Regions from separate parts of the Paraburkholderia megapolitana genome, predicted to be linked through region 2. Evidence: riboswitches for the same ligand, from Rfam matches in the RefSeq annotation. Region 2 holds a riboswitch; the other holds the start of a gene.
The links. Region 2 has a riboswitch for ZMP and ZTP ahead of glyA (serine hydroxymethyltransferase). Riboswitches for the same ligand answer to the same signal wherever they lie in the genome.
Positions count from the first base shown of each region.

Region 1: another riboswitch for ZMP and ZTP. It lies ahead of FNZ07_RS20225 (tetrahydrofolate dehydrogenase/cyclohydrolase catalytic domain-containing protein); the one in region 2 lies ahead of glyA (serine hydroxymethyltransferase).

Region 1 is NZ_CP041745.1:1,511,457-1,515,663, reverse strand. It holds gene FNZ07_RS20235 (hypothetical protein) at 1-557, opposite strand, end outside; gene FNZ07_RS20230 (GNAT family N-acetyltransferase) at 880-1,323, opposite strand; gene FNZ07_RS20225 (tetrahydrofolate dehydrogenase/cyclohydrolase catalytic domain-containing protein) at 1,340-2,188, opposite strand; ZMP/ZTP riboswitch at 2,356-2,441, opposite strand; gene FNZ07_RS20220 (DUF1501 domain-containing protein) at 2,481-3,629, opposite strand; gene FNZ07_RS20215 (DUF1800 domain-containing protein) at 3,645-4,207, opposite strand, start outside.
Region 2 is NZ_CP041745.1:707,301-711,507, reverse strand. It holds gene FNZ07_RS16615 (GspH/FimT family pseudopilin) at 1-356, opposite strand, end outside; gene nrdR (transcriptional regulator NrdR) at 475-966, opposite strand; gene glyA (serine hydroxymethyltransferase) at 973-2,220, opposite strand; ZMP/ZTP riboswitch at 2,389-2,490, opposite strand; gene ydfG (bifunctional NADP-dependent 3-hydroxy acid dehydrogenase/3-hydroxypropionate dehydrogenase YdfG) at 2,691-3,437, shown strand; gene ybgC (tol-pal system-associated acyl-CoA thioesterase) at 3,520-3,996, shown strand; gene tolQ (protein TolQ) at 4,151-4,207, shown strand, end outside.

The DNA.
Region 1 (4,207 bases), 800 kb from region 2:
CCACCTGCCAGCCGCGTCGCATCGCCGCCCAGCCCAGGTTGATCCCATGCGCCCTGGAAAAACTTCGTCCAGTGCCCCGGACCCGGCATAGAGACAGGCGAGCGCGCAACGATTAGTCCGCCATCTCTCGGGCGAAAGCAGTAAGCGTAGCGGTATCCATCCTGACCGTTCGCAACAGTGCAATCACCTTCACCGGTGTTTTTGCGTGCAGTGGGAGCATCGGTACCGGTGATGATCTGTCCGAGGTCGTGCCATGTCAGGCCGCCGTCGTTCGAGACGGCCGCTGCCATCGACATGTGGGTCTGCCCGATTGCATAGTCACAGGCAGTTTCCGCATGCACGAAGCCGAGCGTCGTTGCTCCATCGATTTCCGCATGATCCAGCCACCGCCCGCACGAATCGTAGCTTGAAGGTTTGCCCGGCCCCATGACAGTGCGTTCGGGACCACCCATATCGGCCGGATCGCGACCATCGATTGCACGGGTATCGTTGTGCGCGTCGAAACCGCGAAACTGTCTGTTCGGCAGTGCGATTTCCGTGAAGTGGTTATCGGCCATATTTGCTGCCGGGCCGCGCACTACTCGCGGAACCCCGACACGGATGTTGATACATCGCGTACAGGCGATCTGGTCCGCGGCCATCGCTACAGGTACCGACGACGCAGACTCACTCAGCGTAAGCAGCGCAAATATCAAACCGATCGCGAAAACATGGCGCGTCATAGAACGCGAAGACATATGGCACCTCTCTTCGTGACGTACACAACTCCACTCTGATGAATCGACGATCAGCGTGTAGACCCGGTACGATGGCAGAACTACACACGAAGCATGTGACACGCTTATGCCCAGGCAGGCACGTCAAACGCCTCGCGCAGCATCAACCGTTACGCTCGTCGTGCGATTTCAGGAGCACGTAGTCTCCATCCTCCGACGTGCCCGAGCCGATCTCAGTGAAGCGACATGCGCGGTAAAACGCGAGTGCCGATGTGTTGAGCACGAGACACTTCAACCGGTAGCGCAAGGTTGGCCAACGTGGCAACGCGCGTAGAAGCGCCCTGCCGACTCCTTTGCGATGATGGCTTCGCGCCACGTACAGATGGTGAATGAAGCTATCTTCCTCCCAGACCGAAATGAAGCCGACAGGATGCGACGATTCGTCTTCAGCGATCAGCAGCAATTCACCTTGTGTCTGTTCGTCGAAGTCCTCAAGCGAAAATTTTTCTGGCGCTTGCCACTCAAAAGCCTCACGGCGCCCCTGTAAAAATAGTTGTCTCAATGCCGGCCGGTCCTCGGGGATGGCGCGACGAACCTTGATCGTCATTTCGAATAGCCTCGAATCATGCAACCGGGTACGCGCGCTCGGCGGCATCGGCAGTTTGTGCAATCAGCGTGGAAATAGTCATCGGCCCTACTCCGCCAGGCACTGGCGTCACAGCAGCGCACCGCTCTATCAAACCGTCGAGATCGATATCGCCGATGCCTCCAGGATGATAGCCGGCGTCGATCACGATCGCGCCGTCGCTGATCCATTCGCTACGAATGAACTTCGGCTTGCCTACCGCACCGACGACGATTTGCGCGCGCCGGATTTCCGCCTCGAGGTTCACGGTTTTCGAATGACATAGCGTTACCGTTGCGTTTGCATTCGACAACATGAACGCCATCGGTTTACCAAGAATGGGACTGCGTCCAACGACTACAGCGCGCTTGCCCGCGACGTCGAGCTCGTAGTGCGCGAGCAAACGCATGATTCCAGCGGGCGTTGCAGATCCGAATGCGGGCTCACCGAGCGCCATCAGGCCAAAGCCGTGGCTGGTGACACCATCCACATCCTTGGCAATCGATATCCTGTCGAAGCACAGACGTTCGTCCACATGCGCGGGTACCGGATGCTGGAGCAAGATGCCGTGCACGGTCGGGTCCGCATTGAGCCGGTCGATTTCGGCGAGCACATCGGCCGTCGTTGCACTGGCTGGCAACCTGATCGCGCTCGAATCCATACCGACGCGCCTGCATGCATTGCCCTTCATCGCAACGTAGGTCGCCGATGCAGGATCGTCGCCTACCAGGATGGTGGCGAGTATGGGAGTCTGGCCGCCATTTCTTGCCTTGAGAGCAGTCACACGCCTGGACAACTCCTTTTCATACGAGGCGGCGACCGCCTTGCCGTCGAGTAGCAGGCTCATCGATTTTCTCCCTGCACGATTGCGGGCACGCGTGTCCACAAACAAGGAACACTTGCGTGCCGGGCTGAGTAAAGCGGAAATGAATGCCGATGTGCCTGATCCGGCACGGGCGGTAGAACGAGAATGGATGTGTGTGCAAGCATCGTCGGATGTCCCGGTGAGAACGATCAAGATGCCCAGGCGAACGGCGTTGCGGCGTCTACGCTTCCCGATGGTGATCCATCTTCCTTCTTCGCCAGTCACGTAGAGGCGCCATTTTACTTCAGTCTCTGCGACGCAAGGTGTGCGTCATTCAAACGCGCACAAGACCGGAGGTCGCGCGCGGCGCATTCGTCGCGCCGAACAGCGCGATTGCTGTGCGTTGGGGGTCGAGCTTCATGCTCTCGCTTGCAGCACCTGCGATCAATGCATCGAGCGCCATGGTCGGCTTCAGGTCGCGCGACTGATAAAGATCGGCGGGCCGCAGTCCGGGCCAGTCGGCGAGCACTCGCCCGCCTGTGACACTGCCGCCCAGCAACATCGCCACCGATCCCGTGCCGTGATCGGTGCCGCCGGTACCGTTTGCCGCAGCGGTACGCCCGAACTCGGTTGCGACCAGCACAGTCGTGTCGTCCCAGTGCGTGCCCAGCCCATCGCGCAGCGCGGCGAGCATCGTATCGAGCGCCTTGAGTTGTGCAGCAAGGCGCGGCGTCTGCGCGCTATGCGTGTCCCACCCACCGGTTTCGATCATTGCGATGCGCGGACCGTCTTCGCGTGACAGAAAGCCCGCTGCGAGCCGGCCGACGCTTGCGGGGTCCTGACGCGCACCGGCATCGCTCGCAAGGCCGCGTGCAGTCATCGCCGATTCCCACAACGGACGCAGTTGCGCGTCCTGCTCGTACAGTTGCGCGACGCGTGTCAGCAGATCGTCGGGCGCGGCTGGCAATGCGGACGGCGCGTACGACGCGACATCGGCGGGACCTCTCAATGCCATCGGTACGGTCGGCGCAAACGCGATGGCCGTATCGCGTGCGGGCGGCAGCAGTTGTGCGAGTCGGTTCAACCAGCCGTCCTTGACGCTATACGGCGCGTTGCCGCCGGTTTCGAGCACGTTCTGACCGTCGAAGTGTGACCGGTCGCGATACGGCGAAGCGACCGCGTGAACGAAGAGCGCCTGCTGCGCGGCGTACATCTTCGCGGTTTCCACCAGCGACGGATGCAGCGCAAACGTACCGTCGAGTTTGATCGCTGCTGCTGGATCGATCGCAAGTGCACCGCGCAGCGTCGCGTACGCAGGCTCCGCATACGGCACGACGATATTGAGGCCATCGGCCGCGCCGCGCTGGATCACGAAGACGAAGCGCTGCTCGGTACGCGCACTCGCGAACGCGATGCGCGGCGACACGAGGATCGTGCCAGCCCCTGCGGCGGCGCATCGGATGAAACTACGGCGCGACATCATGATGGTTCTCCTTTCTCATCTGCGCTGAAAGTCAGGCGACACCAGAAGCAGTGCGAGCGCGGTGGACGTACTCTCCGCTCGCGCCACGGCGCTCCGGGTGGCCTCGCTGATCGAGCCCGGCAGCAGCATGTCGCCGAGCGTGTTGGGGTCGAGTGTGTCGCCGGTGCGCGCGGCGAGTCGCTGCGCGAGTTCGACACGGCGCACCAGCGCGTCGGGCGCGGCCCAGCTCGCGGCGATGTCGTCGTAGCCGGCGGGCGATCCGGGACGCCATACCGGCTCGCCGAGCTGCGCGAGAAGAGGTGCGGCTTGCAAATTGCCGGTGTCGCGCCAGCCTAAGCCGCGTAGCGACGATATGGCCCATTCCCACGGCGTCTTGAACTTCGCCGGCGCGGGTGACCACGCTTCCGGTGTATCGAGCAACGCGCGATACACGGTCGGCAGATCGCCGCCGCTGCGCTCGAACGCGTTCGCAAGATGCGTCACCACGTGAGGCGGCGGTGTGTCCGCGACGAAGTGACAGGCGAGCTTGCCGGCGATGTGCATTGCACATGCGTGCGAACCCGCGAGATCTTTAAGGA
Region 2 (4,207 bases):
GGCTGCACACGCAACGCGGACAGCACCGTCGAACCCGGTTGCTCGGCCATCACGGCCCAGCCGCACGACCAGTCCAGGGTACCGCTGCGGCAGGCTTCGCCGACCGGCAAACAGCGATGCGCGCTATCGATGCGACACACCGTGACGCGCACGCCGCGCCGCAGCGCTTCGCTGCGTGCGTAGGTGAGTGTGGAGAGCATCGCGCGCGCCCGGGCGTCGACCTGATCGCGCACGTGCCACGCGACAAACGATGGCGTAGCCAGAACCGCAAGCGCGGCAAGCAGCGAGACGACGACGAGCATTTCGGCAAGCGTGAAGCCGCCGTACGCTTGCGGCGGAAAAACATGGGGGGTCATGGGTCACTCACTCCTGACTGGTCCGAAGAACACAGTCAATCTAGCGACCCATGCGAAACGCGACAATCGACCGAACGGCCAGGTAGCGAGGGGGAGTGAGAGGAACTGAGCGGAACAGTCAGCGCTTGCGCGAAGACTTGACGGGAGCAGGAGGCGATGAAGCGCGGCGGAATTCCTCGATCACGTCCTCGAATTCGGACACGTCTTCGAAGCGTCGGTACACAGAAGCAAAGCGCACATACGCAATCGTATCGAGCGCACGCAACTCGTTCATCACGAGTTCGCCGAGCCGTTCGCTGCGCACTTCACGCTCGCCGCTGCCGAGCAGTTGATATTCGATGCGGGCGACTGCCGTATCGATTGCCTCGGCGGCGACCGGCCGCTTTCTCAACGCGAGCTGCATGCTCGCGACGATCTTGCGGCGGTCGAACTCCCTGCGGCTGCCATCCTTCTTGACGACCGCCGGCAACGCCAGTTCGGTCCGCTCGTACGTCGTAAAACGCTTGTCGCAGGCCGAACAGCGACGCCGCCGACGGATTGCCGCGCCGTCTTCCGACACGCGGGAATCCACGACCTGCGTATCGTCATGCCGACAGAAGGGGCAGCGCATGATCGCCTAGCGGTAAACCGGGAAGCGCTTCGTCAGGGCCGCAACCTGGGTACGCACGCGTTCGATCGTAGCGGCGTCTTCCGGATTGTCGAGCACATCGGCAAGCAGGTTGCCGACCTGCTCGGCTTCCGCCACGCCAAAACCGCGCGTCGTCATGGCCGGCGAGCCGAGACGAACACCGCTCGTGACGAACGGCTTTTCCGGATCGTTCGGGATCGCGTTCTTGTTGACCGTGATGTGCGCCGCGCCGAGCGCCGCTTCCGCGGCTTTACCCGTGATGTTCTTTGCACGCAGGTCGACCAGCATGACGTGGCTCTCGGTGCGACCCGACACGATACGCAGCCCGCGCTTTACGAGCGTTTCGGCAAGCACGCGTGCGTTGTCCAACACCGCCTGCTGATACGTCTTGAATTCCGGCGACAGCGCCTCCTTGAAAGCCACGGCCTTGGCGGCGATGACATGCATAAGCGGACCACCCTGGATGCCCGGGAAGATCGCCGAGTTGATCGGCTTTTCGTATTCGGCCTTCATCAGGATCACGCCGCCGCGCGGACCGCGCAGGCTCTTGTGCGTGGTGGTCGTGACGAAGTCGGCGTGCGGCACCGGGTTCGGGTAGACGCCCGCAGCGATCAGACCGGCGTAGTGCGCCATGTCGACCATCAGGTACGCGCCAACCGACTTCGCGATCTTCGCAAGACGTTCGAAGTCGATGCGCAGCGAGAACGCCGATGCGCCCGCGACGATCAGCTTCGGCTTGTGTTCCTGAGCGAGTTTTTCCGCGGCGTCGTAGTCGATGTCTTCGGCTTCGTTCAGACCGTAGCTGACCACGTTGAACCACTTGCCCGACATGTTGACCGGCGAGCCGTGCGTCAGATGGCCGCCGTGCGCGAGGCTCATGCCCATGATCGTGTCGCCCGGCTTCAGCATCGCGAAGAACACGCCCTGATTGGCCTGCGAGCCCGAGTTCGGCTGCACGTTCGCAGCTTCGGCGCCGAAGATCTGCTTCACGCGATCGATGGCGAGCTGCTCGACGATGTCCACGTATTCGCAGCCGCCGTAGTAGCGCTTGCCGGGATAGCCTTCGGCATACTTGTTGGTGAGTTGCGAGCCCTGGGCGGCCATGACGGCCGGGCTCGTGTAGTTTTCCGACGCGATCAGTTCGATGTGGTCTTCCTGACGGCGGTTTTCCTGTTCGATCGCCTTCCAGATTTCGGGATCGACGCTGGCGATAGTGCTTTCGGCTCTGTCAAACATACGGGTTCCGTTGAGTGAGTTCAGTTCAGGTTGACCGGATTGCGCGGGATAAGCGTAGCGGATACGCAGCGCTGCTGGCGGCTGGGCCAGCCTTGACATGGCGGAGAAGGAGCGCCGCACACGCGAGGCAGGACAGCCACCGGCGGCGCCAGACTACGACGCGCGGATCACGGCTGCCCAGGCGAACGGCAAAACGGCACCCTGCGCTTCACGGTGGGTTGTTCCACCTTTGAACCCAGAAGGGTTCTATCGCCAGTCACGCAGGATTGAGCGCGTTAGTTTATTGGAACCTGCACCAATAGGCAACAGCGGGCGAGCGCCAGCCGGCAACGCCCCATGCCGCTGCAAGCCCCACGGGACGGCGCTTCGGCGCCAGCGCACACGGCAGACGGGCCGCTCCTCGTCCTTGCCGCAGCGCCGCATTGGAAGTAGGCTGATGCCCTTTCCATCTTTCCGACCATGGAGCAGCAATGATCGTGTTCGTCACAGGCGCGTCCGCAGGGTTCGGCGCCGCTATTGCAAGGGCGTTCGTCAACGGCGGCCATCGGGTCGTCGCCACCGCGCGCCGCAAGGACCGCCTGCAAGCGCTCGCCGACGAGCTGGGCGAGCGCCTCCTGCCGTTCGAACTCGACGTGCGCGACCGCGCCGCCGTCGAAGCCGCGCCCGCCGCGCTGCCGCCGGAGTTCGCAGCCATCGACGTGCTGGTCAACAACGCCGGCCTCGCGCTCGGCCTGGAACCCGCCCAGCGCGCCGTGCTGGACGACTGGCAAACGATGATCGACACAAACTGCACCGGCCTTGTGCAGGTCACGCGGGCGCTGCTGCCGGGCATGGTGGAGCGTAACCGCGGGCACGTGTTCAACCTGGGTTCCGCGGCGGCCAACTGGCCGTATCCGGGCGGCAACGTCTACGGCGCGACCAAGGCGTTCGTGCGGCAGTTCAGCCTGAACCTGCGCGCCGATCTGACCGGCACCGCGGTGCGCGTCACCGATGTCGAGCCGGGGCTGTGCGGCGGCACCGAATTTTCAAACGTGCGTTTCCGCGGCGACGACCAGAAGGCGGCGAATGTCTACCAGAACGTCCAGCCGCTGACAGCCGAAGACATCGCGGAATCGATCTACTGGATCGCCACGCGGCCCGCCCACGTGAACATCAACACGATCGAGCTGATGCCGGTTGCCCAGTCGTTTGCGGGGCTGTCGGTTCATCGCGGCTGAGCGTTCGCGCCGCGCGTGCGTGTGGCGACCGGAAAAAGAACAAATCGTGACAAATCGCGAGGCGCGTCTGCGTTCCGGTAAAATGCGCGGCATGAATATGTCCAGCAGCCAGCCCGGCACGGAAATTGGCTTCACGTGGCCGATCCGGGTGTATTACGAAGATACCGATGCCGGCGGCATTGTGTACTCGGCGAATTACCTGAAGTTTTTCGAGCGTGCGCGCACCGAATGGTTGCGCGCATCCGGAATCGACCAGCGGCAACTCGCCGACGAAACCGGCACGATGTTCATCGTGTGCAGCACCGCGCTCAATTACCGGGCGCCGGCGCGGCTCGACGACCTCGTCACCGTGATCAGCAGGGTCGAGCGGCTTGGCCGCGCATCCGTCGATTTCGCGCAGGAAGCCTGGCGCGACGACACGCTGCTCGCCACCGGCAACATCCGGGTCGGCTGCGTCGAACGTGCTGCGTTCAGACCTGCCGCCATTCCTCCACCGGTGCTCGCCGCATTGCGGCGCGGACCAGCTACGACGACCGGCGTGTCAACGACAGACGACTGAACACCGTTGATACGTCGCCAGTGAACTCGTATCGATCAATGCCACACCAAGCATGGTTCGGCGAAGGATACGCCGAAGCTTCCGGTTTCCCGACCGCCAGCTTCGACGGGCCTTGCAGCCGGACGCCCCTTCCGGGACGTTACAACGAACCTCTATGAACACTACCCAAGATCTATCGATCGTATCCCTCGTTCTCAACGCGAGCCTGCTG